DNA from 4 places in the Brevibacterium sp. Z349TD_9 genome. Region 3 is predicted to be linked to each of the others. Evidence: riboswitches for the same ligand, from Rfam matches in the RefSeq annotation. Region 3 holds a riboswitch; each other region holds the start of a gene.
The links. Region 3 has a riboswitch for thiamine pyrophosphate ahead of AC0VYB_RS02605 (TenA family protein). Riboswitches for the same ligand answer to the same signal wherever they lie in the genome.
Positions count from the first base shown of each region.

Region 1 (7,720 bases), 1.5 Mb from region 3:
CACGGGAGCCAACGACAACGTCGTCACCCAGCGGGCGGCACGCAGGGGTGAGCGCCGATGACCCGGAACTCGTTCATCACTGACGAACGGATCTCGCAGGAGGGGTTCGTCCGCACCTTCGTCCGGCGGATCAAGGAGGGTCAGCTCGGCTCGTTCCCGGTCATCCTCGCCCTCGTCATCATCGTCATCGTCTTCCAGTCGGCGAACAGCAACTTCATCTCCCCTGCCAACCTCGTCAACCTCTCCACGCAGGTCGCCTACCTCGCGATCCTCGCCCTCGGGATCAACCTCATCCTCCTCCTCGGCGAGATCGACCTCTCGCTCGCCCAGCTCGGCGGTCTCTGCGCCTCCGTGCTCGGTGTCCTCGTCGTCAGGCAGGGTGTGCCCCCGATCATCGCCCTGACGATCATGCTCCTCCTCGGCCTCGTCGTCGGCGCCATTCAGGGCTGGTTCTTCGCCGTCGTCGGCATCCCCGCCTTCGTCGTCACCCTCGCCGGCCTCCTCGCCTTCACCGGCCTGACCCTGACGACGCTGGGCACGCAGAAGAACCTCTCGATGGCCGACACCTTCGCCTTCGACTTCGCGAGCTACTACTTCCCCGCCATCTGGGCCTACGTCTTCGGCGCGGTCGCGGTGCTCGGCTTCGCCGCCGGGATCATCCACTCGAAACTGCGCCGGCACAATGCCGGACTCGACAGCGCGAGCTGGACATCGGTGATCATCCGCATCGTCCTCCTCACCGCGGTCGTCTTCGGATTCCTCATCCTCGTCAACCAGGACTTCGGGCTGGCGATGCCGTTCTTCCTCATGCTCGTCATCGCCATCGTCATCGACCTCGTCCTGCGGAAGACGAAGTACGGTCGATCGATCTACGCCGTCGGCGGCAAGGTCGAGGCCGCCAGGCGCGCAGGCATCCGGGTGACCTGGGTGCGGATCAGCGTGTTCATGACCGCCGGAGTCCTCGCCGCGCTCTTCGGCTTCGTCAAGGCCGGGGTGACGACGAACGCGGGGTCGACGCTCGTGGGCACGCAGGACCTCCTCAACGCCATCGCGGCGGCCGTCATCGGCGGCACCTCGCTCTTCGGCGGGCGCGGTTCGGCGTGGGCTGCGGTGCTCGGGGCGCTCGTCGTCGGCGCGATCAACAACGGCCTCTACCTCATCGGCTTCAACTCCGACGCGCAGCAGATCATCACCGCGCTCGTCCTCCTCACCGCCGTCGTCATCGACGCGATCAGCCGCCGCGGCCAGCGCTACGTCGGCAGAGGGTAGGCGTCGGAGGGTAGGCGACAGAGGTCCGACGGCCGCCGATAGGCGGCTGGGTCGGTCGCCGAGGCGGAACTGAGTCACTTTTCGCCCGATCAGTCGGTTCAAGACCAGACCGATCGGGCGAAAAGTGAATCATCGGGGCCGGGCGGCTGGATTGAAAGTGGGGTCGGGCGGGTTCGCGGCGGTGGGCCGTGCGGGCACCGTCGTCGCCCCCTAGGTGTCGGTGATACAGTCGGGGGCAAATGACATGGGGTGCCCGGTGCGACTCGCGCAGGGCTGAGAGAACACCCATCGAACCTGATCTGGGCCATGCTAGCGAAGGGATCGTCATGACCGACATCGACCTGTCGTCGGCGCATGCGCGGCTGCGCGCGTCGAACCCGCTCATCCAATGCATCACGAACACGGTCGTGCAGCAGTTCAGCGCGAACGTGCTCCTCGCCGTCGGGGCGTCACCGGCGATGCTCGACCACGACGCCGATGCCGCGCAGTTCGCCCACCTCGCCGGCGGTCTGCTCGTCAACTTCGGCACCGCGACGGACCAGCAGTTCCTCGCCGCCGACGCCGCCGTCGACGCCGTCGACGCCGTCACCGAGGATGCCAAACCCTGGGTGCTCGACCCCGTGAGCATCGGCGCCGCCGACCACCGCACCACCCGGATCCGCCGCGCCGCGGCCGCCCACCCGACCGCGATCCGCGGCAACGCCTCGGAGATCGCGGCACTGGCCGGAGCCGGAGCGGGCGGGCGCGGGGTCGAGTCCACCGACGAGGTCGACGCCGTGCTCCCGGCCGCCGCCGAGCTCGCCCGCACGACCGGCGCCATCGTCGCCGTCTCCGGTGCCCGGGACGCCATCGTCGCCCACATCGACGGGGCCGACCACATCGCCCGCGTCGACGGGGGACACTCATTCATGCCGCTCGTCATCGGCACCGGCTGCTCACTCGGCGCCGTGACCGCCGCTTACCTCGCCGCCGTCCCGCCGGCGGGGACGAGTTCGCAGGCGGGCCCGGCAGGATCGGCCGCGTTCGAGCGCTTCACCGCAGTCGTCGCCGCCCACGCCCACTTCGCCGTCGCCGGAGAGGCCGCCGCCACCGGGGCGCTCGGACCGGGCACCTACTCGGTGCACTTCCTCGACGCGCTCTTCACCACCGACGACGACCGGATCGGCCGCGCCCGGGTCGAGGTGACCACAGTATGAGCGGCGATCGGCTCGCGGGCATCGACACCCGCCTCTACCTCGTCACCGATACCGCGCAGTGCGCGGAGGCGGGACGAACCGTCGCCGAGACCGTGCGCGCGGCCGTGACCGGGGGAGTCGGTGTCGTCCAGGTCCGCGACAAGGACATCGACGACACCGAATTCCTCGTCCTCACCCGTGAGGTCATCGCCGCCGTCACCGAGGCGATCGCCGGGACCGACCGCCGCGTTCCCGTCTTCCTCAACGACCGGGTCGCCGTCGCCCGCCGCCTCCTCGACGAGGGCAGCGACGTCCACATCCACGTCGGCCAGACCGACACCCCCGTCGCCGAGGTGCGCGACCTCCTCGGCGACGGCCCCCTCGTCGGCCTCTCCGCCGCCGAACCCGAGGAGTTCGCCACGGCCCAGGAGACCGGCGGCGTCGACCTTGTCGGCATCGGACCGGTCTTCGACACGACGACGAAGACCGACGCCCCGGCCGGGATCGGTCCCGACCGCCTTGGCGAACTCACCGCCTCGGCGGGGATCCCCGCGGTCGCGATCGGCGGCATCGACGCCGAGCGCGCGCACGAACTGCGGGGACGAGGACTCGTCGGCATCTGCGTCGTCTCCGCGATCTGCCGCGCCGAGGATCCCGAGCAGGCGGCCGCGGACCTCCTCGACGCCTTCGGCGACGGCACCCGAAAGGACGGGGAACAGGCATGAGCGAGCGACCACCGATCGCGCTGTCGATCGCCGGCACCGACCCGAGCGGCGGGGCGGGAATCCACGCCGACCTCAAGACGTTCACCGCCCTCGGCGTGCTCGGGACGACGGCGATCACCGCCCTCGTCGCGCAGAACACCCACGGGGTGTCCCGCGTCTACCCGATCGACGAGGACTTCGTCACCGATGAGCTCGACAGCGTGCTGAATGACATGCCCGTCGACGCGACGAAGACGGGCATGCTCGGATCCCGGTCGCTCGTCGACCTCGTCGTCGACCGGGCAGCGACCTCCGACTTCGGGTTCTTCACCGTCGACCCCGTCATGGTCGCGACCTCCGGACACCGCCTCCTCGAGGTCGATGCCGTCGACGCCGTGCGCACGCGCCTGCTCCCGGCCGCCGACCTCATCACACCGAACCTCCCCGAGGCGGCCCTCCTCCTCGGCGACGACGTGCCCGAGGCGACGACCCCTGAGCAGATGCGCGACCAGGCCAGGGAGCTCGTCGCGCGCGGCACGCGCGCCGTCCTCCTCAAGGGCGGGCACGCCGCAGACGGCGAGGTCGCCGACATCCTCGTCACCGCCGACGGGGAGGTCACCGAGTTCGCCCACCCTCGGATCGCGACCCCGAACACGCACGGGACCGGGTGCACGCTCTCGGCTGCGATCACCGCCGAGGCGGCCGTCCTCCGGCGGGCCAACGGCGGGAAGACGCTGGCCTCTGAGGACATGCGGCAGGCAGTCGAACGGGGACTCGACTTCCTTGCCCGGGCGCTCGCCTCGGCGGCGGACTGGAAGGTCAGCCTCGACCCCGCGGGCGCCCACGGACCGGTCGACCATCAGGTCGACATCGTCCGCCGCTGACCCCGCCCGAGCACCGTACCCGGAGCGCTTCACCATCGCAGCACCGCGGCGCCCCGGACCCGACCCGATCGACGACGATTCGACCCAAGGAGACACGTATGACGACGACCTTCGCCGCCGGCCCGCAGACCACCGAACTCTGGGACCACGTCCGCCCGATCATCGAGGCGATCGAGGCGCTGCCGTTCCTCAGCCAGCTCGCCGAGGGCAGCCTCGATCCTCTTGCGTTCACGAACTACATCACTCAGGACAGCATCTACCTCAGCGGATATGCGAAGGCGATGTCCTTCCTCGCCGGGAAGACGACGGACCGGGACGAGTCCCGGTTCTGGTCCACCTCGGCGGCGGAGGCGATCACCGTCGAGGAGGAGATGCACGCCCAACTGCTCTCCGATGCCCGCCTCGGGCAGGCGCACTCCCAGCTCGAGGCCGAGGACCGGGTGGGTCCGTCGCCGACGACGCTCGGATACGTCTCGTTCCTCGTCGCCACGGCCGCGACCCGGTCCTACGGTGAGGGCGTCGCGGGAGTGCTGCCCTGCTTCTGGGTGTACGCGCACATGGGCAAGGTGCTCATCGAGCGCGCCGGAGAGATGGACGAGAACCACCCGTATCGGACGTGGGTGCAGACCTACGACGCCCCGGAGTTCGACGAGTCGACGCGGAAGGCCGTCGAGATCCTCGAACGCGAACTCGACCGGGCGCCAGCCGATGAGGCGGCGCGGATGCGGGCCGCGTTCGAACGCGCGTGCGTCTACGAACTCCACTTCTGGGCCTCGGCGCACGCGTTGCAGGACTGGGACGCGGGCGTCTTCGCGGTGCCCGCGGCCGAACCTGTGCGGTGAGCGCCGACGCTGCGCGGAGGGCGGCCTCCGCGCAGACGGCGACCCCTCCGCTGCGGCGGCGCAGTGACCTCCTCCGCGGCGGCGCAGTGACCTCCTCTAAGCGCGGCCCTCGCGGCGGTCGTCGACGATCATGGTCAGCGGGGCGAACTGTCCGAGAACCATCCAGCCCCGGCACAGTGTCGTCCAGAGGATGACGCGATCGACCTGGGACAGGGGGACACGGTCGTGCCGCGGACACGTGAGGCGCCCGAGGGCGAAGACGATCGCCGCAAAGCCGGCACCGATGATGGTGATGATCAGCAGATCCATGACGAAACCCCCTCGCAGCCGCAGTGGAACCCTGGATTCCAGTGTCTCTCCGAAGTGGCGCTGTGGAAAGGGGCCAATCGCACATCAGTGGCCTCTTCGCGCCGCAGTGAGGGCGAGGCGGCAGGGCTGGCGCGACCCGAACGGGCTGAGGCCTACGAATACGCGAGGCTGAGCCGGTTCGCCGCCTCGACGACCGCCGCTGCCGCAGCTGAGCCCTGCTCGGCGGTGATGGCAGACGGGAACGTGAAGCGCACGCTCGTCTTCGCGACCTCGGCGTCGATGCCGAGAGCGAGGAGCACATGCGAGGGCTCATCGGAGCCGACCGCGCACGCCGATCCGCTCGAGGCCGTGACCCCGAGGCGTTCGAGCTCGAGGAGCACGGCCTCCCCGCTCGTGCGGGAGAAGCAGAACGACGCGTGGTTGGGGGTCCGCGACTCAGCACTGCCGGTGAGGAGTGCCCCGTCGACGGACCGGAGCACCTCGGCGATGAAGTCGTCACGGATGCCGGCCACCCGGGCGGCCGCCTCGGCGCGTTCGGACTCCGCGAGCTCAAGCGCGGTGGCGAACGCGACGGCGAGGGCGACGTTCTCCGTCCCCGACCGCCTGCCCGACTCCTGACCGCCGCCGTGGATGATCGGCTCGATAGGGATGCGGGCGCGGATCGCCGCGACTCCGATGCCCTTCGGCGCACCGACCTTGTGCCCGGCCAGCGTGATCGCGTCGACGCCGAGGCCCGCCAGCGGCAGCCATCCCGCGGCCTGCACGGCATCGGTGTGGACGTGCGCGCCGGCGGCATGGACGACCTCGCTCAGTGCCGCGATGTCGGCGACCGTGCCGATCTCGTTGTTCGCATAGCCGAGGCTGACGACCGCGGTGTCCTCCCGCAGGACCGCCCGCAGGGCCTCCGGGGTGATCGTCCCGTCGGGGTCGACCTCGACATACGCGACATCGAACCCGTGGCGTCGGGCGAGGAAGTCCGCCGAGGCGAGCACCGCTTCATGCTCGAGCGGAGAGGTGACGAGGTGCCGGCGTCCGGGATCCGTCCCCGCCGAGGCGGTGGCGTCGGGAAGCCCGCCGAGCGCCATTCCGATGACCGCGAGGTTCGCCGCCTCCGTGCCGCCGCCGGTGAAGACGATGTCCGTGCTCCGCATCCCGAGCACCCGCGCCACCCGGGCCCGCGCATCCTCGAGCGCCTCCGCGGACACGCGCCCGAACTCGTGGTGGCTCGACGGGTTCCCGAACGCCCCGCTCAGGTACGGCCAGGCCGCTTCGAGCGCCTCCCGACGCACGGGTGCCGCGGATGCGGTGTCGAGGTAGAGCGGGCCCATTTCAGTCCGCCGCCGGTCGGATCTCTGCCGCAGCGGTGTCGCCGTGAGCATCGCCTGACGCGTCGGCACCGCCCTGGTGAACGTGTTCACCGACAGCCGTGACCGCGCCGCGTGCCGGGTGCGACCGCTCGGTCGCCTCCGACAGCACGAGATCGAGTCCGAGGTCGATCGCCCGGACGCTGTGGGTGAGCGCCCCGGAGGAGATGACGTCGACGCCGGTGTCGGCGATCTCCGCGACGGTCTCAAGGCTGACGTTGCCGCTCGCCTCGATGATCGCCCGGTCCCCGATGAGCGCGACCCCGCGCCGCAGGTCGGCCAGGGAGAAGTTGTCGAGCATGATGATGTCGGCGCCTCCGTCGAGGACCGCAGGGATCTGCTCGAGCCGGTCGACCTCGACCTCGATCATCGTCGTGTGCCCGAGCCTCTCGCGCGCCGCCAGCAAGGCGGCAGTGACATCACCGCCTGCCCCGGTGAGCACGCCGAGGTGGTTGTCCTTGACCATGACCGCATCCGAGAGCCCGAACCGGTGACTGCTCCCACCCCCGCACACGACCGCGTGCTTCTCGAACGCACGCAGACCCGGAGTCGTCTTCCGGGTGTCGGCGATCCGCGTCCGCCCGTCGACCGCGTCGACGAAAGCCCGGGTCAGGGTCGCGATCCCGCTCATCCGCTGAGTGAAGTTGAGCGCGATCCGCTCCGCCCGCAGCACCCCGCGGGCCGGCCCCGAGACGGTGGCGAGCACCTGGCCCGCACTGAACCGCTCACCGTCGCCCGCGAGCACCTCGACCGCGATGGCTGGGTCGGTGAGGGTGAAGGCCCGCGCGAAGACCTCGCAGCCTGCGAGCACCCCGTCCTCCCGGGCGCGCAGCTCCGCGGTCGCCTGCGCATCCGCCGGCACGAAGACCTCGCCGGTGATGTCACCCCACGGGGCGTCCTCGTCCAGCGCCCGGCGCAGGGCGGCATCGATCGTGGTCGTCGTCAGCATGAGGCTGCCTCCTCGTGGTTGCGGTCGAGCACGGGATGCCCGGCCCCCGACCATGATGCCGCAGGTCGCCGCGCATCCACGTCCGTGCGGACGTGAGCTCCGACGCTCTCCGTGCGGGCGAGCGCGGCGCCGGCCATGGCCTGGGCGATGAGCGCGAGATTCGCCGTTTCGATCGCCTGGACGTGGTCGCCCTCGCCGAGGTGATCGACCGGGAACCCGTGAGC
Region 1 is NZ_CM149680.1:2,987,753-2,995,472, reverse strand. Features, by position in the region: gene AC0VYB_RS13975 (ATP-binding cassette domain-containing protein) at 1-61, shown strand, start outside; gene AC0VYB_RS13970 (sugar ABC transporter permease) at 58-1,269, shown strand; TPP riboswitch at 1,505-1,608, shown strand; gene thiM (hydroxyethylthiazole kinase) at 1,596-2,465, shown strand; gene thiE (thiamine phosphate synthase) at 2,462-3,169, shown strand; gene thiD (bifunctional hydroxymethylpyrimidine kinase/phosphomethylpyrimidine kinase) at 3,166-4,032, shown strand; gene AC0VYB_RS13950 (TenA family protein) at 4,131-4,874, shown strand; gene AC0VYB_RS13945 (hypothetical protein) at 4,971-5,183, opposite strand; gene AC0VYB_RS13940 (cysteine desulfurase family protein) at 5,336-6,511, opposite strand; gene nadC (carboxylating nicotinate-nucleotide diphosphorylase) at 6,513-7,496, opposite strand; gene nadB (L-aspartate oxidase) at 7,490-7,720, opposite strand, start outside.
Region 1: it holds a riboswitch for thiamine pyrophosphate, as region 3 does, so the genes downstream of both, thiM (hydroxyethylthiazole kinase) here and AC0VYB_RS02605 (TenA family protein) in region 3, are expected to answer to the same signal.

Region 2 (7,720 bases), 890 kb from region 3:
TCTCGAGTCCGTCGACGTCGACGTCCTGGAGGCTGATGAATCGGGATCTGGGGCCGGTGATGAGGCGGTGGAGTCCCCAGACGAGGAGGAAGATCGGCAGCCCGATGTACGCCGAGGCGACTTCGAGGACACGGCCGTCGGCGACGGCTTCGATGTTCTGTCCGGCGACGACGACGATGAGCATGACGAGGGCGATGATCGGCCCGATCGGGAACAAGGGCGCCCGGTACGGAAGGTTCTCGACATCGTGCCCCTGGTGGACGTAGGCACGGCGGAAGCGGAAGTGGCACCACGCGATGCCGATCCAGACGATGAATCCGGAGAGCCCGGAGACGTTGATGAGCCACGTGTACGCCGCCCCGTCGCCCATCACCTCGGTGAGGAATCCGAAGAGTCCGATGAAGGCGGTCGCGACGAGCGCCATGACGGGCACCCCGCGCTCGTTGAGACGGGCGAACAGCCTCGGTGCGGTGCCCTCCTTCGCCATCGCGTAGAGCATGCGGGTCGACGCGTAGAGACCGGAGTTGCCGGCCGAGAGGATCGCGGTGAGGATGACGGCGTTCATCACGCTTGCGGCCACGGCGATGCCTGCACGTTCGAAGACGAGGGTGAAGGGTGAGGCGGTGATGTCCTCTTTGTCGGCCGAGGCGAGCAGGGAAGGGTCGGTGTAGGGCAGGAGGAACCCGATGACGACGATCGCGCCGATGTAGAAGAGCATGATCCGCCAGAACACCGTGCGGATCGCTCGCGGCATGTCCCGGCGCGGATCCTTGGACTCTCCGGCGGCGACGCCGACGAGTTCGGTGCCCTGGAAGGAGAAGCCGGCGATCATGAACACGGCGATGATCGACATCCATCCCCCCGCGAACGGAGCCTCGCCGGTCGTCCAGTTCGAGAAGCCCGGGGAGGGTCCGCCGAGGATGCCTGCGATCATGAGCACGCCGAGAACGAGGAAGACGAGGACGGCGGTGACCTTGATCGCGGAGAACCAGAACTCGCCCTCGCCGAAGGCACGGGCGGAGAGGAAGTTGAGCCCGGTGAGCAGGGCGAGGAAGACCGCGGCCCAGATCCACGAGGGCACGTCGGGCAGCCAGAACGACATGATCACCCCGGCGGCGACGAGCTCGGCGGCCAGCGTGATCGCCCAGTTGAACCAGTAGTTCCATCCCATGGCGAAGCCGAAGGAGGGGCTGATGTACTTCGACCCGTACGTGTGGAAGGACCCGGCCACGGGCAGGTGGGTGGAGAGCTCCCCGAGGGACTGCATGACGAAGAGGACCATGACGCCGATCGCGGCGTAGGCGAGCAGCGCGCCTCCGGGACCGGCCTGGGAGATCGTTCCGCCCGAACCGAGGAAGAGGCCGGTGCCGATGGCACCACCGATCGCGATCATCTGCAGGTGCCTCGTGTGCAGTCCCCGCTTGAGTTCGCGGGTCTCCGTCGCCGAGGTGTCCGCCTGAGTCATCCTGTCCCCTGCTCGTTGCTGTCGGACCCGGTTGCAGGCCCCGGCCATTCTACTCACATGCCGTCGGCGACGCGGGTGCCGCAGCCGGAGCGGCTGGGGGCGGACGGCGGCGTTGACACGTGCTGGGGAGACGACCAGGATCGATCTCACACCGGTGACGAGGAAGCGACGGAGAGGAAGCGCTATGGCTGACGACGACCAGGTCCGCGAAGCAGTGCGGGCGCGTTATGCGGAGGCGGCGACGGCCTCCGCATCCGGAGTGGGCAACGATGAGCTGCTCCGCGAGGACGGCAGCGCGGACTGCTGTCCCGAATCCCCGCGCGGATTCGGTGCCGGACTCTATGACGCGACGACGGTCGGGGGCATGCCCGTCGGCGCCGTCGAGGCGAGTCTCGGCTGCGGGAACCCCACCGACGTCGCCGAGCTCCGGGATGGCGAACGGGTGCTCGATCTCGGTTCGGGCGGTGGTCTCGACGTCCTCCTCTCCGCCCGCCGGGTCGGTGCGACCGGATTCGCCTACGGGGTGGACATGACCGATGAGATGCTCGCTCTCGCCGAGGAGAACCGGGCGAAGTCGGGCCTGACGAACGTCGAGTTCCTCAAAGGCACGATCGAAGCCGTCCCGCTCCCGGACGCCGCCGTCGACGTCGTCATCTCCAACTGCGTGATCAACCTCTCCACGGACAAGCACTCCGTGCTCAGCGAGATGTTCCGCGTGCTCGCTCCGGGCGGGCGCATAGGAGTCTCCGATGTCGTCTCCGAAGACCGTCTCAGCCCGCAGGAGCGCAGTGAGCGCGGGTCGCATGTCGGCTGCATCGCCGGGGCTCTGTCACGAACGGAGTATGTCGACGGTCTTCGCGCTGTCGGATTCGTCGACGTCGCGGTCGACTTCACGCGTGAGGTCGCCGACGGCCTGCACTCGGCGATCGTGCGGGCGGTCAAGCCGGCCGGCTGAGCCTGGAAACATCGCTCGCCCTCGTGCTCTCCGGTCTCGCCGAGGCGGCCCATCGTCTCCGCGCAGGCGGCGGCCGGTGCGCGCGGGCTTCCGAAACCGCGGCCAGGCTGCAGACCCCTCTCCGGTCATCCCGCCCGGTCGATCTCGCCTGCTCGCAGCTGCACGAGAGTGAGGTCGAGCAGCGGGGTCGCGACCCCGAGTCCCGCCGCGGTCGCCGCGAGGCTGCCGAGGATGTGCTCGGTCTCGTTGGGCAGTCCGGCGGTGACGTCGCGATAGAGCGATGAGGTGAATGAGGAGCCCTCGGCGGTGAGCATCGAGAGCGTCACCGCGCGGGAGCGCGCCGAGATCGGGTGTCCGGCGCCCATCGCCACGGCTTCGAGCTCGTCGACGATCGCGACGACGTGGGGTTCGCCGCCGGCGGCCATGATCGCCCCGACGGGCGCCCGGAAGAGGCACGTGACCACGCCGGCTGCGGCGATGAAGACCCACTTCTCCCAGAGTGCGTCATCGATGGCATCGATGACCTGGAGGCGGAAGCCGGGGACGTCGAGGGCCTCGACGATCCCGGAAGGCACCTCTCCCCCGCCGAGGCGGCCGATCGTCATCGTCGCCATGTCCGTCATCTGCACAACGTCGTATCCGCGCATCGTGCCGATGATCTTCACGAGGCCCCCGAGCACCTGCCCGGGGAACTCCCTGTCCAGGCGGTCGATATGGGCCATGCCGTTGAGGAACGGAATGATGAGCGTGTCCGGCCCGATCGCCGGGCGAATGTCGTCGATGACCTGGTCGAGGCCGCTGGCCTTGACGGCGATGAGGACGAGGTCCGCAGGGATCGGGTTCGCTGCGAGCTCCTCGGCGGTCGTCACGGCCACCGGGTTCGTCCTGTCCTCGTCGGGGCCGATGAAGCGCAGCCCCGATGCGCGCAGCGCCTCGGCGCGCTCGGGTCGGACGAGGAAGGTGACGTCACGTCCGGCTTCGACGAGGCGGGTGCCGAACGCTCCCCCGGTGGCCCCGGCTCCGGCGATGAGGATCCTCACAGCTCTCCCTTCAGGGTCGCTGCCGCTGCGGCGGGATCATCGGCCTCGGTGACGGCGCGGACGACGACGATGCGCTCGGCTCCGGCTTCGCGCACCGCGTCGAGCCGCTCACCGGCGGCGATGCCGCCGATCGCGAACCAGGGCGTACTCACCCGTCCGGTGATCTCCCGCAGGGGCTCGAGGCCGACGGCCGGTCGCCCGGGTTTCGTCGGGGTCTCCCACACGGGCCCGAGGCAGAGGTAGTCGATGTCGGGGTCGGCGTCGGCGGCGAGCGCCTGGTCGATCGAGTGGGTCGAACGGCCGAGGAGGACGTCGGGTCCGAGCACGGCACGGGCCTGGCCGCTCGTGAGGTCACCCTGTCCGACGTGGAAGACGTCGGCGCCGACGAGGAGGGCGACGTCGGCACGGTCGTTGACGGAGAAGAGCCTGCCATGGCGGCGGGCGGCGTCCCGGAGGACCTCGAGGGCGGCGATCTCCTCTCGTGCCTCCAGGCTCTTGTCGCGCAGCTGGATGATGTCGACGCCCCCGGCGTATGCGGCGTCGAGGAACGCGGCGAGATCGCCCTGCTTGGTCCTGGCATCGGTGCAGAGGTAGAGGCGGGCCGCCTCGAGCGCGCGCCGACGCGCGGTTCGAGTCGTGGTCTGCGTGTCTCGCTGGGCGGAGGACGTTGTCATCACGGGAACCATGCTCCTAGAGTAGAGGAGTTCGCGGGAGCCTCGCTGGGAGGCTGAGAGGGCTTCGTGCCGACCGCCGCACCTGATGCGGGTCATGCCGCCGGAGGGAGAATACAGTGCACGTCATCGTCATCGGGGCCGGGATCATCGGGCTCGCCACAGCATGGGAGCTGCGTGGCCGGGGAGCGTCGGTCACGCTCATCGACCCCGCACCCGGCGAAGGGGCCTCGTATGCCGCCGCCGGCATGATCGCCCCGGCCGCGGAGATCGCGTGGGGGCAGTCTCCGCTCTTCCCCCTCATGCGCACCTCTGCCGATCTCTACCCCGAGTTCGCCTCGCGACTCACCGCCGAGACCGGGCACGACCTCGGCGAGACGCAGACGGAGACCCTCGTGTGCGCCGGGGACAGGGCGGATCTCGCGACCCTGCGGGACCTGCGCGCCCTGCAGGCCGAGGCGGGGTCCGAGGTCGAACTCATCACCGGATCCCGGGCCCGCGATCTCGAGCCCGCCCTCTCGCCAGGGGTGAGCGGGGCGGTGCGCATCCCCGGCGATCATGCCGTCGACCCACGACGGATCACCGGCGCCCTGCTCTCGCTCCTCGACGACGACATCGTCCGTGAGGAGGCGACCGGACTCGTCCGCGTCAGCGGCCGCACCGTCGGCGTCGCTCTTGCCGATGGGCGCAGCCTCACCGCCGACCAGGTCGTCGTCGCCGCCGGTGAAGCGGTGGGGACGATCGCCGGCGTCCCCGACCTGCCGCTGCGAGCCGTGCACGGCGACATCATCCGGCTGCGCACCGACGCGAGCGCACCGCCGCTGCTCACCCGCACCATCCGCGGACTCGTCGCCGGTCGGCCCGTCTACATCGTCCCGCGCCCCGACGGGGAACTCGTCCTCGGCGCCACGTCCCGTGAGGACGGACGGCCCGGGGTGCTCGCCGAGGGAGTCCACCGTCTCCTCCACGATGCCGAACGGCTCGTGCCCGGGATCCTCGATGCCGAGATCACCGAGATCACTGCGCGTGCCCGACCCGGATCACCCGATGACGTGCCGTTCATCGGGCGCACGGACCCCGGCTGCGTCGTCTCCACCGGGTACTTCCGCCACGGGATCCTCCTCACTCCGCTCGGGGCCCGCCTCGGTGCCGATCTCACCCGCGGTGAGGACTCGCCGTGGCTGCCCGCAGGGGCGCCCGCGGCCCTTGCTCCCCGCCGCTTCTCCGAAGCCGCACAGTCGAACGAGAGCCCGTCTCCGCGCCTTGTGGCGGCGATGACCACAGCAAGGAAGGAACCATGACCATCACACTCAACGGGGAGAGCAGCGAGCTCGCCTCAGGCACCACGGCCCGCTCGCTCGTCGAGCACGTCACCGGCAGGCAGCTCGCGACGGACGGGACTCCCGTCGACGGAGGCCGTCTCGGGGTGGCCCTCGCTGTCGACGGTGAGGTCATCCGCCGTGGACTCTGGGCCGAGTTCGCCATCGTCGACGGCCAGACCGTCGACATCGTCACTGCTGTGCAGGGAGGCTGAGATGAGCTGGACGATCGACGGAGCGACCTTCGACTCCCGCCTCGTCATGGGCACCGGAGGGGCGAGCACCCTGAGCATCCTCGAGAACGCACTGACCGCCTCGGCGACGGAGCTGACGACCGTGGCGATCCGCCGTTTCGACGCTGACGCCAGGGACTCGGTCTTCGCCCTCCTCGAACGACTCGGCATCCGCTCCCTGCCGAACACCGCGGGCTGCTATACCGCCCGGGACGCTGTGCTCACGGCCAAGCTCGCCCGGGAGGCGCTCGAGACCTCGTGGGTCAAACTCGAGGTCATCGCTGACGAGGACACCCTCCTGCCCGACCCGGTCGAGCTCTTCCGGGCGGCCGAGGAGCTCGTCCTCGACGGGTTCACGGTCTTCGCCTACACCAACGACGATCCGGCGCTCGCGAAGCGCCTCGAGGACGCCGGGGTCGCCGCGGTCATGCCGGCAGGGGCCCCGATCGGCTCGGGTCTGGGCATCCTCAACCCCCACAACATCGAGACGATCGTCGCCCGTGCGCAGGTGCCCGTCATCCTCGATGCCGGCGTGGGCACGGCCTCGGATGCGGCGCTGGCGATGGAGCTCGGGTGCACGGCCGTGCTGCTCGCCTCGGCGGTCACCCGCGCCCATGACGCACCGGCGATGGCTCGGGCGATGGCGCTCGCCGTCGAGGCGGGCCGCCTGGCTCGGGGCGCGGGACGGATCCCCAAGCGTCCGCTGGCACTCGCCTCCTCACCTCACGAGGGCAGGGTCACCACGGAGAACCTGGTGATGGGGCCATGAGCGGGACACCTCTGCGCCCGCTCGTCGAGCCCGTCGACGCGCTCACGCCCGATGAGCTCGCCCGGTACGCGCGGCATCTCAGCCTCCCAGAGGTCGGAGATCTCGGCCAGCGGCGGCTGCGGGCCGCGCGGGTCCTCGTCGTCGGCGCCGGCGGCCTCGGAGCCCCGGTGCTCCAGTACCTCGGGGCGGCGGGGATCGGACTCCTCACCGTCATCGACGACGACCGCGTCGAGGTCTCGAACCTTCAGCGCCAGATCCTCCATCGCGATGCCGACGTCGGCCGCCCCAAGGCAGACTCGGCCAGGGATGCGCTGCTGCGCCTCGACCCGCATCTGTCCGTGACCGCCCTCGCGGAACGCCTGAGCCCGGACAATGCACTCGAGCTCTTCGCCGCCCACGATCTCGTCATCGACGGTGCGGACAACTTCGCGACCCGGTATCTGTCCAACGATGCCGCCGAGCTCACCGGCACCCCGCTCGTGTGGGGGACGATCTTCCGCTTCGAGGGCCAGGTGAGCACCTTCGTGCCCGGTCACGGACCGATGCTGCGCGACCTCTTCCCCGACATCCCCGACGCCGATTCGGTGCCCACCTGTGCCGAGGGAGGAGTCCTCGGCGTCCTCTGCGGTCTCGTCGGATCGACGATGGCCGCCGAGGCCGTCAAGCTCATCTGCGGCATCGGGGACCCCCTCATCGGCAGGCTCCTGCGCACGGATGTGCTGGGGACGACCTTCACGACGCTGCGTTTCTCCGCCGACCCGGATCGGCCTGCCGTGACCGACCTCACCGAGGTCGCCGTCGCGTGTGCGGCTCCCCCGGCAGCTTCGGCGCCCGCCGTCGACGAGGTCACCGTCGCCGAGGCTCGTGCGTTGGGGGCCGACGCGGTCATCGTCGATGTCCGCGAGGAGTGGGAGCGGCAGGTCCAGTCCATCCCCGGCACCGTCCATGTGCCCCTCGACGTCGTCGTCGACCGGGGGTGGCCGGCCCTCGCCGAGGTGGTCGGCCCCGCCACCGACATCGTCGTCCACTGCCGGTCGGGAGTCCGGTCGGCGAAGGCCGTGGCGGCCGCGGCTCCCGGCACTCCGGAGGGAGTGCGCCTGCGCTCGCTGGCCGGCGGGATCGAGGCCTGGTCCGCCGCGGACTCCCCTACGCCCGCGCGCTGAGGCGACGGCGCAGGCCGGTCTCGCCTGCGGCCATGACCGCGGCATGCATCCTGGCCGACAGGGGGCGCAGCAGGCGTGGGGCCAGACGCGTCGTCGTCACGCACC
Region 2 is NZ_CM149680.1:1,489,796-1,497,515, reverse strand. Features, by position in the region: gene AC0VYB_RS06740 (amino acid permease) at 1-1,465, opposite strand, end outside; gene arsM (arsenite methyltransferase) at 1,650-2,420, shown strand; gene AC0VYB_RS06730 (2-dehydropantoate 2-reductase) at 2,546-3,460, opposite strand; gene thiE (thiamine phosphate synthase) at 3,457-4,134, opposite strand; TPP riboswitch at 4,158-4,260, shown strand; gene thiO (glycine oxidase ThiO) at 4,251-5,432, shown strand; gene thiS (sulfur carrier protein ThiS) at 5,429-5,665, shown strand; gene AC0VYB_RS06710 (thiazole synthase) at 5,667-6,452, shown strand; gene moeB (molybdopterin-synthase adenylyltransferase MoeB) at 6,449-7,615, shown strand; gene AC0VYB_RS06700 (SRPBCC family protein) at 7,599-7,720, opposite strand, start outside.
Region 2: it holds a riboswitch for thiamine pyrophosphate, as region 3 does, so the genes downstream of both, thiO (glycine oxidase ThiO) here and AC0VYB_RS02605 (TenA family protein) in region 3, are expected to answer to the same signal.

Region 3 (7,720 bases):
CGACGAGGCCGAGGCGGGGACGACGGGGTGCCAGCGGGTTGCGGGACTCGATCCACCGGTGCCGGGCGGCGAGGCCGCCGAGGATGATGCACAGGGGCACGATGAGGGAGAAGGTGCCGAGCACGGTCGCCATCACCCACACGAGGAGGCGGACGCCGATCGACGTGAGGTAGTTCGTCTCTCCTGTGCCCTGGGTGAGGAGGGTGTCGGTGATCGCCCCGAACGCCGCGGACTCCTCGGGCGTCATGTCCGTGCCGGTGCCCGAGTCGCCTGCGAGGACGAGGGAGACGACGATGAAGAAGACCTGGACGAGGACGAAGAGCGCAAGGATGCCGGCGAGGATCCAGACGGTGATCCTCAGTGCTCGGTCCCCGGCGGCCTGGATGAGATAGCCGAGGATGAGTCCGCACAGACCGTAGGCGCCGAGGATGTCCCCGCCGAAGAGCAGCGCGGCGTGGATGAAACCGAAGATGACGAGCCAGAGGCTGCGGCGCACGAGCATCGAGGTGATCGTCCGCGGGTCGTCGCCGGTGGCGGTGCGGCTGCGGGTGAACTGGACGATGCCGTAACCGAAGAGGAACGCGAACATCGGGTAGATGCTGCCGTCGACGAAGAGGATCGTGAGCACGGACAGCGTCGTATCGAGCGGGGAGTCGCTCGGCGGGTGCCCGCTCATCATCGTCGCGGCCTTCGTGCCCCACAGGTACGCCGAGACGTTGGCGATCGCGATGAGGCAGAGCATGAGCCCGCGGGCGAGGTCCGGGGCGAAGGCCCGCCGAGGCGCGGGAGTGGGAGGGCCGGGCGCGCGACTGCTGTGCATCATCGGAGCCGGCTGGTGCGGGAAGTCTGGGTGCGTCATGTGATGTTTCGGGTCGAGGACGGTTGGACGGTGTCGGACGGGTGAACGGCGACCGCCTCGGCGAGGATCCGGTTTCAGTCCTGCGGGGCGAGGCTGGGGACCTCGGTGATGCCGAATCGGTGCTTGAGCGCCCGTTGGGCGGCGAACCAGCCGTTCATGCCGTGGACGCCGGGGGCGGGCGGGGTCGCCGACGAGCAGAGGTAGGCGCCGGGCACGCCGAGGCTGTAGTTGTCCCAGTTCGTCCGCGGGCGGGCGAGCATCCGGTAGAAGGTGATGATGCCGGTGGCGATGTCGCCGCCTGTGTAGTTCTGGTTGTGCTCGGACATCTGCGAGGCCGGCACCGACCGGTAGTCGACGATCGTGTCGCGGAAGCCGGGGGCGAAGCGTTCGAGTTGCCGGGTGATGTACTCGGTCGGGTCGATCGGGCAGTCGAAGGGGACGTGGCAGTACGTCCACAGCGGCCGCAGGCCGTTGACCTCGCGGGAGGGGTCGAAGACCGTCGGGTCGGAGACGAGGCAGACCGGGTGCTCGGGCATCCGTCCGGCGACGACGTCGCCTTCGGCCGCGGCCATCTGCTCCCGGGTCCCGCCGAGGTGGACGGTGCCGGCGCGCGCGACGTCCGGATCCGCCCACGGGACGGGCCCGTTGAGGACGAAGTCGACCTTCGCCGCGGCGTTGCCGTGCTTGAAGGTCCGCAGGGCGCGCTCGACGTGAGCGGGGAGGAGGCCGGAGAAGATGTCCGCGGCATTGCCCGCCGAGGTGTCGAGGATGTAGGCGCGGGCCGCGGGCATGTCGGCGACGTGGTCGACGCGGACCCCGGCCGTCGCCCGACCGCCGTGGGCTTCGAGATCGGCGACGAGGGCGTCGGTGATCGCCTGCGAACCGCCGACGGGGGAGGGCCACCCGCCGGCGTGGGCGATGGTGGCGAGCATCGTCGCCGTCGCCGCCGTGCCCATCCCCGGCAGGGGGCCGATCGCGTGCGAGCCGACGCCGGTGAACAGCGCCTGGGTGGTCTCGTGGGAGAGCGGGATGTTCCACGCGGGGCTCGCCTGGGAGAGCAGCCGCATCCCGAACTTCACGACGTTGGCGATGCCGGAGGCATCGCGGAGGGTTGGAGGCAGCGACCGCTTATCGCCGAGGGAGAGCCAGATCGTGTCGTCGACGCGCTCGAGGAGGGGACGGAAGAACCGGTCCCATTCCGGTCCCGCCTCGCCGAGGTGCTCGACCGTCTTCGCGAGATCGTGGAAGGCCAGCGCGGCGGGCCGACCGTCGAGCGGCTGGGCGTAGGAGATCTCCGGGGTCGTGAACTCGAGTCCGCGGGCCCGGAGGTCGAAGTCGACGAAGAAGGGGCTGGCGATCGCGAGCGGGTGGACGGCCGAGCAGATGTCGTTGACGATCCCCGGGGCCAGCCCGAGGTCGAGGGTGCGGGAACCGCCGCCGATCGTCGGCTGGGCTTCGAGGACCTCGACCGAAAGCCCCGCCCGAGCCATGGTGACGGCGGCCGCCAGACCGTTGGGGCCGGATCCGACGACGACGACATCAGGCTGGGTGCTCATGGCTTCAGTCTAGGTCAGACGCCCGAGGCGGGCTGAGAGTGCGTGCCGCGGGCTGCGCGCTGCGGTGCGAATCGCGATCAGAACTCGCCGATCCCGTTGTGGAGGATGTCGCGCAGGGCCGAGCGGATGAGGCCGAGCTCTTCGAAGCCGTCGAGCTCGGCGTCGCCGAGGACGACCGTGTCCGTCGTCAGCTCCCTGACGCTCACGACGCTGCTCGTTCCCAGTTGGTCGGTGCCGAAGAGGAAGAGGTTCGCGACGATCGGGGTCTCCCCCTCGGGCAGGGCGCGAGTGGCAAGTGCTCCCACCCGCGGGTCGAGGGGGCCGGTCGGTGAGTCGGCGGGGACGAGGGTGCTGAGCTCGGGAAGCGTCTCGCGGGTCAGCCGCGAGGCCTCGTCGTCTTCGTCGAAGCTGTCGATGAGTCCGAGTTCGAGTTCGAACGCCGTTCTCGCGAGGACGCCGGTGAGCAGGTTCTCGTCGAGGAGCGGTGTGCGTCGGGTGTACCACCGGATGACGTCGTCGGCGTCGCTGGTGAGGATGAGCGACCAGACCGCGCTGACATCGACGTCGGCGGGCAGGGGGAGGAACGCCCAGCCGGCGAAGAGGTCCCCGAACGTCGTGACGGGAGGCGGCGGCGCTTCGGTCGCCGGGCCGGTCGGCTCTGCCGCGGCCGTGGTGGTGCGATCATCGCCTGCCGACGCCCTGGCGTCGTCGACCTCGTCGTCGAAGGGACTGAAGGAGAGCGTCTCGGCGAAGCGCATCTGCGCGACACGCAGCAGGCCCTCGATGAGTTCGCTGCTGACGTCCTCGTTGAGGAGTTCGACGTTGCCGGATTCGAACGGGTCGTCGTCGCAGATGATGGCGACGTAGCGGCCGGTGGGTTCGTGGCCCTCGGGCAGAGGGTAGATCTTCAGCCGGGACAAGGCCGCCGAGGCCTCCTCGACGAGGACGTCGCCGCTGAGATCGGACAGGGTGCTGTTGACCGGGGCACCGGCGCTCGTGCCGTCGGTCTCCTCGTCGACGTCGTCGTCGACCCATGCGTTCGCCGACTCGGTCTCGACGAGGAAGCCGGCGATCTGCGAGAGGATCGTCGCATACGACGCGCCCTCGGTGGTCCGTTCGATCCACCCTGTCTCGCCGTCCTCATCCTCCGTCTCGAAGTATCCCCACACCATGGTGGGGAAGAACTTCGGCGGCACGGATTCGATGATGTCGGGGCGGAACAGCCCGAACGGGATCCATTCGGAATCGTGGTCGACGGGGGAATCGTTCATCGGTCAATAGTGCCACGAGCCGGGCGGATCCGCCGACGGTCGGCAGGTGAACAGCCACCCTACCACTCCGCCGGGCAGGTATAGCATGGCACCGTCCGCACAGCCGGTGGCCGTCGACTGCCCACCGGACCGGCACACGACGCTGACCTGCGAAAGGATCTCCATGAGCGCGTTCTTCGTCTCGCCCACCCCGATCATCAGTGCCCTGCGCGGCTTCGCCCGCGCCCACTCGGACCGCGTGGCTCTCACCGAGGACCCGCTCTTCGTCCGCTCCCGCACCCGGACCCCTGAACGCCGAGTCGGCCTCGTCTCCGGCGGCGGATCGGGCCACGAACCCATGCACGTCGGCTTCGTCGGGCAGGGGATGCTCGATGCGGCAGTTCCGGGCGAGGTCTTCGCCTCCCCGCACAATGCGCAGATCTTCGCCGCCTCACGCGCCGTTGCCGGAGACGATGGGGTCCTCCACATCGTCAAGAACTACACCGGCGACGTCATCAACTTCGCGATCGCCGCCGAACGCCTCCAGGCAGCGGGCATCTCGACGCGCACCGTCATCGTCGACGACGACATTGCCACCGACAGTGATGAGACCGAGACCGGCCGCCGCGGCACCGGCGCGACTGTCGTCGTCGAGAAGATCCTCGGTGCCGCTGCCGACTCCGGACTCGGCCTCGATGAGCTCGCCGACCTCGGCGCCGAGGTGGCCGACCGTTCCCGCAGCCTCGCCGTCGCCGCCCGCGCCCAGACCGACTCCCACACAGGGAGGCCCGCCTTCGATTTGGCTGAGGGAACGCTCGAGTACGGGGTCGGCATCCACGGTGAACGTGCCGCGACCTCGATCGAACGCGAGAGCTTCGACGCGCTCGTGGCGAGGATGGTCGACGAGGTCCACGCCGCCGTCGCCGGCGACCCCGCCGACGGCGACCTCCTCGTCTTCGTCAACGGACTCGGCGCCAGCACGCAGATCGAGCTCTTCAACGTCTTCGACGGCGTCACCCGCGCCCTCGAAGCCAAGGGCGAGAAGGTCGCGGCGTCCCTCGTCGGCGACTACGTCACCGCCCTCGACATGACCGGCTTCTCGATCACGCTCACCCGAATGCAGCCGCAGTGGTTGGACTGGTGGGAAACCGCCACCTGCACTGCGGCCTTCCCCGCGCCCGTCGCCGACGGCACACCGACCGCATCTATCGCCGAACGCGGGACCGACCAGGGTGGCGCAGACGAGACCGACGCGGGCACACTGCGCACCCGCGCACAGGATCGCAGCACCGACCTCGAGACCGCCGTCGTCATCCGCTTCGCCGAACTCGCCGAAGAGCATCACGGCCACCTCACGCGACTCGACCAGGTCACCGGTGACGGCGACTTCGGCGACAACCTCCGCGGCGGTCTCCGCCATGCGACCCGACTCATGGAGGAGGCCGACGCGGCGGGATTCGCCGCCGCCGAACGTGCCTTCCTCAACGGCGTCGGCGGCACGAGCGGGCCTCTGCTCGGCCTGCTCTTCCAGGAGCTCAACGCCGGATACGCGAAGCTTGGGGACGACGAGCACCCGAGGACCGTCTGGGAGCAGGCGACCGCGGCCGGCTCGGCGGCGATCCGCCGCGTCGGCGGAGCCGAGCCCGGCGACCGGACGGTCATCGACGTCCTCGAACCGACCGCCTCAGCGCTGAGCGGAGGATTCGCCTCGGCCGCCGAGACGGCCGCCGACGCCGCCCAGGCCACGGCCGAACTCCAGGCCAGGCGCGGTCGTGCGAGCTATGTCGACGGGCGCGGCCACGGCACCCCCGACGCGGGCGCGGTCGGGATCTCGCTGCTCTTCACCGCGGCCGCCGAGGTCTACGAACGCTGAGCCCGGTACGCCTCATCGAAGAACGCGCGCTCGAGCCCGACGGCCCGCCCCCACAGCGCGGTCAGCCGCTTTCGGGTCGTGACCGACTCGGCGTCATCACCCCGGGGAAAGACGCGTTCGAGTTCGTCGACGAGGAACTGCACCCACGCGGAGAAGTCCTCGCCGCGGTGGAGGTCGATCCAGCCGACGTGGACGTCGCGGGTGGGCATGTCGCGCACCTGCTCACCCCAGTCGAGGTAGAGCCATTCGGCGATGACGAGGACGACGAGGAGGTCCGGGTACGACGCCGAGGCGACGGCCGTCCGCATCACCTCGCGGAAGCCTTCTGTCGGAGCGAGGAGGACGGGGTCGGCGTAGTCGTCCTCGGTCACCCCCACCTCGGCGAAGGCACGGAGGAAGTACGAGTCCTCATCGGCTTCGAGGAACCCCAGCTGACGCGCGAACCGGAGCTTCGCCTCGATCCGGTCGGCGTGGGCGACGCACGTGCCGAGCATCGCGAGGAAGTCCTCGAAGAACTGATAGTCCTGGACGAGATAGGTCGCCATGACGTCGTCGGGCACGGTGCCCGCGAAGAGCTCCTCGACGAACCGGTGGCCGACCGCGGCACTCCAGTCCTCGTCCGCTGACCGACGCAGTGCCTCGACGGCGCCGTTCTGGGACACAGTGATCATTCGTCTCCTCCAACTTCCTCCGCCGGCATGATCCGGATCAGGTGTAAGGGTCTGCGTACGCACTCTCAGCGCCGTGTCCGGCGCTCCCCTGTGGTGGTCTGAGACTATCAGGCCCGGTCAGGGCACGGGAATGCCCGCGACCGCGCCGAGGCGGAGGCTCAGCTCCTCAGCGATCCGTGCGGTCGCCGGCTGCCGGCCGGCCGCACGCTCGGCCTCCTCGACGGCCGAGTTGTAGTTCGTGTTCGTGTTGATGTCGTAGACGACCTGCCGGCCGTCGTTGGTCTCGATGAACTCGACGCCGGCGAAGTCGATGGCGAGTTCGCGGAGCAGTTCCTCGAGTCGGCCGATGAGCGGGGTCTCGGCGGTGATCTCCTCGCGCCGGGTGAACTGGCTGAACGGCGCCGAGGCGGTGTGCTGGTCCCCGGCGGTCCCAGCGGTCGGGATCTCGCACGCGTCGGCGGGGCAGAGTTCGAACGAGCCGGCAGAGACATCGACCCTGACGGCGTAGTGGAACCGGCCGCCGATGAACTCGGCGCGGGTGATGAACGGTGCGGCCGGCTGCAGGTACTCCTGGATGAGGGTGATGCCGTCGATCGGCTCGTCCGCGCCGCCGGGTCCGAAGTCGGCGATCGCCTGCTCGAGGTCTGCGTGAGAGTCGAACCGGCGCACGCCCAGGCCCTTGCCGCCCTGGTTGTGCTTGGTGATGAACGGGGGAGCGAAGTCCGCAGCCGCCTCGGTGATCGCGGTGCTCCCGAACGCGGCGGCGGTCCTGGGGACGTCGAAGCCGTGGGCTGCGAGTTCGCGGTGCTGGCGGATCTTGCTGACCTCGAGCTCGTAGACGTCGGAACCGTTGATGACCGTCCGACCGGCGGCCTCGAGCCACGCGAGCACCGCCCGGCCGAAGTCCTTGACATGCGGGTCGGTGCGCGTGTGCGAGGACGCGGAGAGGCGGGACCAGAAGAGGGCCTCGGGCGGCTCGGCGGCGAGGTCGATCGTCGCTCCGGGCAGCAGCCATTCGACGTAGTCGACGCCCTGGGACTCGAGCGCCTCGGCGAAGGGGGTGATCCACTCCGGGTTGTCGTGGATGATGTAGACCGCGGGCCTGTCGGCGACGGGCAGCTGCTGGGTGCTCATGGAAGGCCTCTCGATGTCGTGTCGGAACGCTGGACGTATTGCTCAACAATCCTACGGGTCCGGGGATTCCCGGCCGAAGCCGTTCACCGCGTCCGTCCACCGGCGTAGACTCAGGCTATGGCTATCGCAAAGCAGCCCGTGATCGTTCTCGACGCTCCGGATGCTGGTGAGCTCGCCCGCTTCTACGGCGACCTCCTCGACTGGCAGGTCCGCGTCGACGACGACGGCACGTGGGCTGAGATCACATCCGACTCCTGGCCGCCCATCTGCTTCCAGCAGGTCGAGGACTACCACGCCCCGAGCTGGCCCAGTCAGGAGCATCCGCAGCAGATGCGCATCGACGTCATGGTCGACGACCTCGATGCCGCCGAGGCGCA
Region 3 is NZ_CM149680.1:601,134-608,853, forward strand. Features, by position in the region: gene AC0VYB_RS02585 (DUF418 domain-containing protein) at 1-859, opposite strand, end outside; gene AC0VYB_RS02590 (phytoene desaturase family protein) at 934-2,415, opposite strand; gene AC0VYB_RS02595 (hypothetical protein) at 2,493-3,686, opposite strand; gene AC0VYB_RS02600 (dihydroxyacetone kinase subunit DhaK) at 3,850-5,538, shown strand; gene AC0VYB_RS02605 (TenA family protein) at 5,526-6,209, opposite strand; TPP riboswitch at 6,207-6,309, opposite strand; gene AC0VYB_RS02610 (ATP-grasp domain-containing protein) at 6,327-7,343, opposite strand; gene AC0VYB_RS02615 (VOC family protein) at 7,461-7,720, shown strand, end outside.

Region 4 (7,720 bases), 210 kb from region 3:
CACCCGAGCCTCCCGCACCAGCCCACCCAGCACCACCGCAACCGTCATCGCCGAATCCGAAACCACTGACCGCCCCCGCACCGCAGACACCAGAGAGAGCGAGAGGACACCGATGTCCGAGCGTCCGTCCGGGACCGCCACGAGTCCGCTTCCCCAAGCGAACGTCGACGAACTCATCGCGCAGTACGACGAAGAGCTGCCGCAGCGCACGCTCACGCGCCGGCTCGACCTCGGTGTCTCCATCGTCTGCTTCCTCATCTCGCTCTACGTGCTCAACCAGGTGTTCTTCCCGCTCAGGCAGGGCAACCAGTACTACCTCATGTGGTTCCTCGCCTTCGTCCTCCCGCTCGTCTTCATCTGCTACCGGCCCGGCTTAGGCCGGAAGAAGGAGGTGGGGGAGCGGGTCGCGGACGCCGCCGAGGAGGTCGCCGCCTCGGCGACGGGACCGTCCACGGCAACCGGCTCAGCGGACCCGACCCAGGGCAGCCCCACCTCGGCGAGGACATCGAAAGCCAAGACCCAGCCCCCGTCGAAGCCCCAGCGCTCCACGGACAATCCCTCGGTCATCGACTGGATCCTCGTCGTCGTCACCTTCCTCACCTGCGCCTATCCGGTGCTGCCGTTCTTCTCCGGCGGCTTCAACGAATTCCTCAACCGGCAGGGCTCGCTCTCGACCCTCGACGTGACGATGGGCGGGATCCTCCTGCTCCTCATCCTCGAAGCGACGCGGCGGACGACCGGCCTCATCCTCCCGATCTTCTGCGTCGTCTTCTTCCTCTACAGCTACTACGGGGCCTACATCCCCGTCGGCTGGCCCGGCGCGCACGCGGGACAGAACTTCGACCAGATCATCAACGCGCTCTACAACGACGCGTCGGGCTTCTACGGCATCCCGCTCGACGTCGCCGCGACCTACATCGTCCTCTTCACGATCTACGGCGCGGTGCTCGACAAGACGGGCGCGGCGAACTTCTTCATCGACCTCTCATTCTCACTCTTCAAGAAGTCGAAGGCCGCGCCGGGACGCACGGTCGCGCTCTCGGGCTTCCTCCTCGGCACGGTGTCGGGGTCGGGCACAGCCACGGCCGTCTCGCTCGGCGCGGTGACGTGGCCGGTGCTCAAGAAGGCCGGCTACCCGAAGGAGAACGCCGGCGGCATGCTCGCGGCCTCGGGCATCGGCGCGATCCTCTCTCCGCCGACCCTTGGCGCCGCGGCCTTCATCATCGCCGAGCTCCTCAACGTCTCCTACGGCCTCGTCCTCCTCTGGGCGGTCGTCCCGACCCTGCTCTACTACTTGGGCATCTTCCTCGCCATCGAGATCGACTCGCGCAAGATCGACGTCGACTACCGCCCGCCGCCGGGGCTGCGCTCGTGGCCGATCCTCAAGAAGGGCTTCTACCACTTCATCTCGCTCGGCATCATCGTCGTCTTCCTCGCCCTCGGCATGGCCCCGTTCAAAGCCGTCGTCTACGCGACGCTCGTCGGCATCGGCTTCGGCATCATCGAGATCGTCCTCACCCACCGCAGGCAGCCGGCCGCGATCCTCCGGGCGATCTGGGACGTCATCTTCGGCGCACTCTCGACGGGCATCCGCTCGGTCCTGCCGGTGACGAGCGTGTGCGCGGCCGCCGGCATCATCGTCTCGACGATCACGAAGACCGGGCTCGGCCAGGTCATCTCCGACATCCTCGTCAAGGGCGCGCAGGCGATCTCGACGAATCCGACCGCCGTCCTCGTCTTCACGTGCATCTTCGCCGCGATCGCCGTGACCGTACTCGGTCTCGCGGTACCCGTGACCGCCTCGTTCATCATCAGCTGGGTCATCGTCGGTCCGGCCCTCATCACCCTCGGCGTCCCCGAGGCGGCGGCCGCGATGTTCATCTTCTACTACGCCGTCCTCTCCGAGGTGTCCCCGCCGACCGCGCTCGCCGCCGTCGCCTCCTCGGCCATCACCGGGGGCCGGGTCATCGCGACGATGTGGCAAGCGTGCAAGTACGCGATCCCCGCCTTCCTCGTCCCGCTCGCCTTCACCTTCACCCCCGAAGGCGCCTCCCTCGTCGCGCAGGGCGGATTCCTCGGGGCCCTGTGGACCGGTGCCGTGTCCGCGTGCGCCGTCGCCGCGCTCGCCGCCGGGGCCGGCGGCTGGATCATCCGCCGAGCCGGCTGGCCCGAACGCGTCCTCTGCTTCATCGCCGCCGGCGCGCTCCTCTACCTCCAGCCGCTGTCGATGACCATCGGCTTCGCCGCCCTCGCCCTCGCCGTCATCGTCCACCTCATCCTCCGACGTCGTCCTCGGAGTCCGCAGGCCACCCCCGCCGAGGCGGCCCACCCATGACCTCGCACCTGACCTCCCAGCCCGGTGCGGGGACCGGACGGCCCAGCCGCCCGACCGCCGACGCCAACTGCTGGCGCCAACCGCTGGCACCCGATCGTCCATTGAAGCCGCTGTCACCGGACCTCCACTGAGACACCCACAAAGAAAGGGAAGAGCCCATGAAGAGAACGAAGATGTTCACCGTCACCGCGGCCGCGATCGCCGCAGTCCTGGCCCTGAGTTCGTGCGGCGGCAAGCGCGAGAACACCCCGGCCGCCGAAGGCGGTGACGGCTGCACGGCGGCGTCGGGCCAGATCACGATCGCCACCGGCAACTCGACGGGCGTGTACTACGTCCTCGGCGGCGGTCTCGCGCAGCTGATCTCCGACAACACCGAGCTCAAGGCCACCGCCGCCGAGACGGGCGCCTCGGTGCAGAACCTCCAGCAGCTGGCGAAGGGCGACTACGACATCGCGTTCTCGCTCGCCGACACTGCAGCCGATGCCGTCACCGGCAACGCCGACTTCGACAAGCCCGAGGAGATCTCGGCGCTCACGCGCATCTACGACAACTACACGCACGTCATCGTCCGCAAGGACGCGAACATCAAGTCCGTCGAGGACTTCAAGGGCAAGACGATCTCGACCGGGTCACCGAAGTCCGGCACCGAGGTCATCGCCAACCGCCTCATCGAATCCGCGGGCCTCGCCGACGGTGATGTGACGAAGCAGCGGCTCGACCTCGCCAAGACGGTCGACGGGATGAAAGACGGGACGATCGACGGCATGGTGTGGTCGGGCGGTCTGCCCACCGCAGGCGTCACCGACCTCTTCACCTCGAACGGCGGGGACGTCGAGTTCGTCGACATCTCCGGGCTCGAGAGCAAGATGAAGGAGCTCAACCCCGTCTACGAGGTGGCCGAGATCCCCGCCGACACCTACAAGGGCGCGGGCACGGTGAAGACGATCGTCACCCCGAACGTTCTCATGGTCCGCAACGACATGGATGAGGGCACGCAGTGCGCGCTGACGAAGCTCATCTATGACAAGAAGGCCGACCTCGAGAAGGTCCATGCGGCCGCGAAGGACATCACACTCGACACTGCGGTGCCGCCGGAGCCGATCACACTCGCACCCGGCTCGCAGAAGGCCCTCGACGAGCTGCAGAAGTGAGGGACTGAGTCCGTCGACGATGGTCAGCGCTCGATCCACGCGGCGCTCGAAATCCGCGTCCGGGGCGACTCGGATTTCCGGCTGCGCGTGGATCGGCGGCCTGGGTCCCGGCCCCGCGTGGATCGGCGGCCCGGGTCCCGGCCCCGCGTGGAGCGACGCTGCCAGCGCGCCCCGCGCCTCAGCCTCGGCGGGGGCCGACCGTCGGCTCGGGAAGGTACACCTGGGCCCCGCGCTCGAGGAACTCCCGGCTCTTGGCCTGCATGCCCGCGATCGCGGCCTGCGCCTCGGCGCTTCCGTAGGTGTCGCGGATGTCCTGGGAGATGCGCATCGAGCAGAACTTCGGCCCGCACATCGAGCAGAAGTGCGCGGTCTTCGCCGGTTCGGCGGGCAGGGTCTCGTCGTGGAATGCCTCCGCTGTCTCCGGGTCGAGGCCGAGGGCGAACTGATCGCGCCAGCGGAACTCGAACCGCGCCTTCGACAGTGCATCGTCACGGGCGCTCGCCCCGGGATGTCCCTTCGCGACGTCGGCGGCGTGCGCGGCGATCTTGTACGTGATCACGCCCGTCTTGACGTCCTCGAGGTCGGGCAGGCCCAGGTGCTCCTTCGGGGTGACGTAGCAGAGCATCGCGGTGCCGTAGCGGGCGATCTCCGTGGCCCCGATCGCCGAGGTGATGTGGTCGTAGCCGGGAGCGATGTCCGTGACCAGCGGGCCCAAGGTGTAGAAGGGCGCGCCGTCGCAGAGCTCCTGCTGCCTCTCGACGTTCTCCCGCACGAGGTGGAGCGGGATGTGGCCGGGGCCTTCGACCATGACCTGGACGTCGTGGGCCCACGCGCGCTTCGTCAGCTCGGCGAGGGTGTCGAGTTCGGCGAACTGTGCGGCGTCGTTGGCGTCGGCGATCGATCCGGGACGCAGCCCGTCGCCGAGGGAGAAGGCGACGTCGTACTGGGCGAAGATCTCGCAGAGCTCGTCGAAGTGGGTGTAGAGGAAGTTCTCCTCGTGGTGGGCCAGGCACCAGCCGGCCATGATCGAGCCCCCGCGAGAGACCATGCCGGTGACCCGGTCCGCGGTGAGCGGGACGTAGCGGAGCAGCACGCCCGCGTGCACGGTCATGTAGTCGACGCCCTGCTCGCACTGTTCGATGACGGTGTCGCGGTAGATCTCCCAGGTGAGCGCCTCGGCGTCGCCGTCGACCTTCTCAAGTGCCTGGTAGATGGGGACGGTGCCGATGGGGATCGGGGAGTTGCGGATGATCCATTCGCGGGTGGTGTGGATGTCGTTGCCCGTCGAGAGGTCCATGAGGGTGTCGGCACCCCACTTCGCGGCCCACTGGAGCTTCTCCACCTCCTCGGCGATCGAGCTCGTCACCGCGGAATTGCCGATGTTCGCGTTGATCTTGACGAGGAACGCCTTGCCGATGATCATCGGTTCGGACTCGGGATGGTTGATGTTCGAGGGGATGATCGCCCGGCCGGCGGCGACCTCGGAGCGGACGAGTTCGACGTCGCACTGTTCGCGGATCGCGACGTAGCGCATCTCCGGAGTGATGATGCCCTTCCTGGCGTAGTGCATCTGCGTGACGGTGCGTCCGTTCTTCGCTCGCCGAGGTGACCGCTCCGGACCCTGCCACTGCTGAGAGGGCGCCCCGCGGCGGACGGCGGCTCGGCCGTCGTCTTCGATGAGGTGTCCGCGCGCCTCGTAGGTCTCCGTGTCGTCGCGGTCGGCGATCCAGGGCGCGCGGTGCGGCGGAAGCCCGTGTTCGGGAACGGCGCCGGGGCCGACGGTGCGGTAGACGTGGACGGGCTCGTTGGGGCGGCCGTTCGTGTCCTCGAGGTCGATGCGGGTGACCGGCACGCGGATGTCGTGCTCGCTGTCCTCGAGCCAGGCCAGGGAGTGCGAGGGGTACTGCTCGAGGGGGAAGTCCTCGGCGGGCGTGGTGTTTTCGGGTGTGTCAGGGGTAGGCGCAGTCATCTGCGATCCTCTCTTCCTCCGCCGGTATCAACCGGATCAGGTTCAACGGTCTCGAGCGGCCCTAGCCCGATCTCAGCCTCCTGCCGGAGGCCCCCGTGGGGTCACACAACGACTATCACAGTGTGCGCGTCGCCACAAAACAGCGCGTCCCGTCGACCGTTCGGCGACTGCCGATCGCCCTCGATTAACGCGCACCCGGTCGCTCTCGATCAACGCGGCGGGAGAAAATCGATGCTCCCGCGAAGTCGGTCGCTTTCGATCAACGCGCAGCCGGAATTCCGAGTCCGGGGCGACGCGGAATTCGGGCCCCGCGTGGATCGGGGCTGGAAGTGTCGGCTGCGCGTGGATCGAGGCTGGAAGTGTCGGCTGCGCGTGGATCGGCGTGCGGAGTGCCGGCGCCGGCCCCTACGCTCCCTGGAAGAAGGCCTTGGCGGCGGCACCGAGGGCGACGACGTCGCTGATCGCGCACATCTCCCGCGCCGAGTGCATCGAATAGAGCGCCGGTCCCACGTCGACGGTCGTCATCCCCATCCGCGTCGCCGTCAGCGGTCCGATCGTCGACCCGCACGGCACGGCGTTGTTCGACACGAAGTCCTGGTATTCGACCCCGGCCGCAGCGCACGCCTGCGCCCACACCGCGGTGCCCACGGCGTCGGTTGCATACCGCTGCTGGGCATTGTGCTTGAGCAGGGGTCCGCCGCCGAGGCGGGGCCGCACCTGCGGGTCGTGCCGCTCCTGATAGTTCGGGTGGACGGCATGACCGGCGTCCGAGGACACGCACACCGACCCGGCCAGCGCGGCGAGGTGGTCGCTGCGCGTCGCGTCGGGGTAGAGGGAGGCGACGATGCGCTCGGCGACGTCGGCGAGGAACGGTCCGCTCGCCCCGGACCGAGAGTTCGACCCGATCTCCTCGTGGTCGAACCCGGCGAAGAGGGCGAGGTGGTCGAGCGCCTCGGCGTCGAGCCCGACCATCGCGGTGACCCCGGCGTGGACGGAGAGGAGGTTGTCCAGCCTCGGCGAGGCGAAGAACTCGTCTGCGGCACCGAAGAGCGCAGGCTCCTGGACGGGGATCGTGTAGACGTCGTGGCCGACGATGAGCTCGGGATCCACCTCGGCGGAGGCGGCGAGGAGCTCGAGGACGTCGGCCTCGGCGAGGTCGGCGAGACCGACGATCGGGGTCGTGTGCCGCTGCTTGTCGAGGGTGAGGCCCTCGTTGACCTGCCGGTCGAGGTGGATGGCCAGCTGCGGGATGCGCGCGATCGCCCCGGTGCGCGCGAGAACGACGGTGCCGTCGGCGAGGCTGAGGCGCCCGGCGAACGCGAGCTCCCGGTCGAGCCACGAGTTGAGCAGCGGCCCGCCGTAGATCTCGACGCCGACCTGGCGCACCCCGGCGGTCGCGAACTCCTCACCGGGCTTGAGCTTGAAGGCGGGGGAGTCGGTGTGCGACCCGAGGACGCGGAACGGCGGGATCACCGAGGTGGTCTCTGTCGGGGTCATCCACGCGATGATCGCACCGTCGCGGACGACGAAGTATCCGCGGCCGGGTTCGAGCGCCCAGGAGTCGCGTTCGTCGAGCCGGTGGAAGCCGGCGGCGCCGAGACGGTCGGCGGCGGCAGCGGTGGCATGATAGGAACTGGGAGAGGCAGAGACGAATTCCGAGAGATCGGCTGCGACCTGCGCGTTTGCTGTCTGGTCGGTGGGAGGAGTGCTCATTTTCTCAGCCTATCCTTTGCGGTAGCTTTGATCACAGGTGCTTTGATCACAGCTCCGAAGCGGCAGACCCGGGACGACGAATGAGATTGCGAGGGGACTTCGACGTGAACCAATTCGTGGCCGAATGGAACACCTGGCGGGACTCGCGGAACTCGTCGTTGGCGACACCCTTCGGCTGGCTCAGCGTCGTCGGCCTGCACTGGCTCGATGGGGAGTCGACCTGGCCCGACGCCCCTGGAACCTTCACCGTCGACGACGACGGCTGGGTGCGCCTCGCGCTCGACCCGAGCACGAAGGCCGGCCCCGCCGCACAGACCTTGGACCTCCTCTCCCGCCCCGCCGAGGACGGAGCTAACGCCGAGGACGGAGCTACCGCCGGGGAGGCCCCCGCCGACGACTCGCCCCAGGTCAGGGTCGACGACACCGGTTTCAGTGCGAAGCTGCCGACGGGCGGTTCGCTCGGCTGGTTCACCGTCGGGCACGTGCTCTACGAGCTCATCGACCGCGGTGGGCGGATCGGTGTGAGGATCCGCGACGCGAAGTCGCCGCTGC
Region 4 is NZ_CM149680.1:389,528-397,247, forward strand. Features, by position in the region: gene AC0VYB_RS01725 (TRAP transporter permease) at 113-2,335, shown strand; gene AC0VYB_RS01730 (TAXI family TRAP transporter solute-binding subunit) at 2,494-3,486, shown strand; gene thiC (phosphomethylpyrimidine synthase ThiC) at 3,665-5,455, opposite strand; TPP riboswitch at 5,452-5,562, opposite strand; gene AC0VYB_RS01740 (M18 family aminopeptidase) at 5,861-7,168, opposite strand; gene AC0VYB_RS01745 (DUF1684 domain-containing protein) at 7,273-7,720, shown strand, end outside.
Region 4: it holds a riboswitch for thiamine pyrophosphate, as region 3 does, so the genes downstream of both, thiC (phosphomethylpyrimidine synthase ThiC) here and AC0VYB_RS02605 (TenA family protein) in region 3, are expected to answer to the same signal.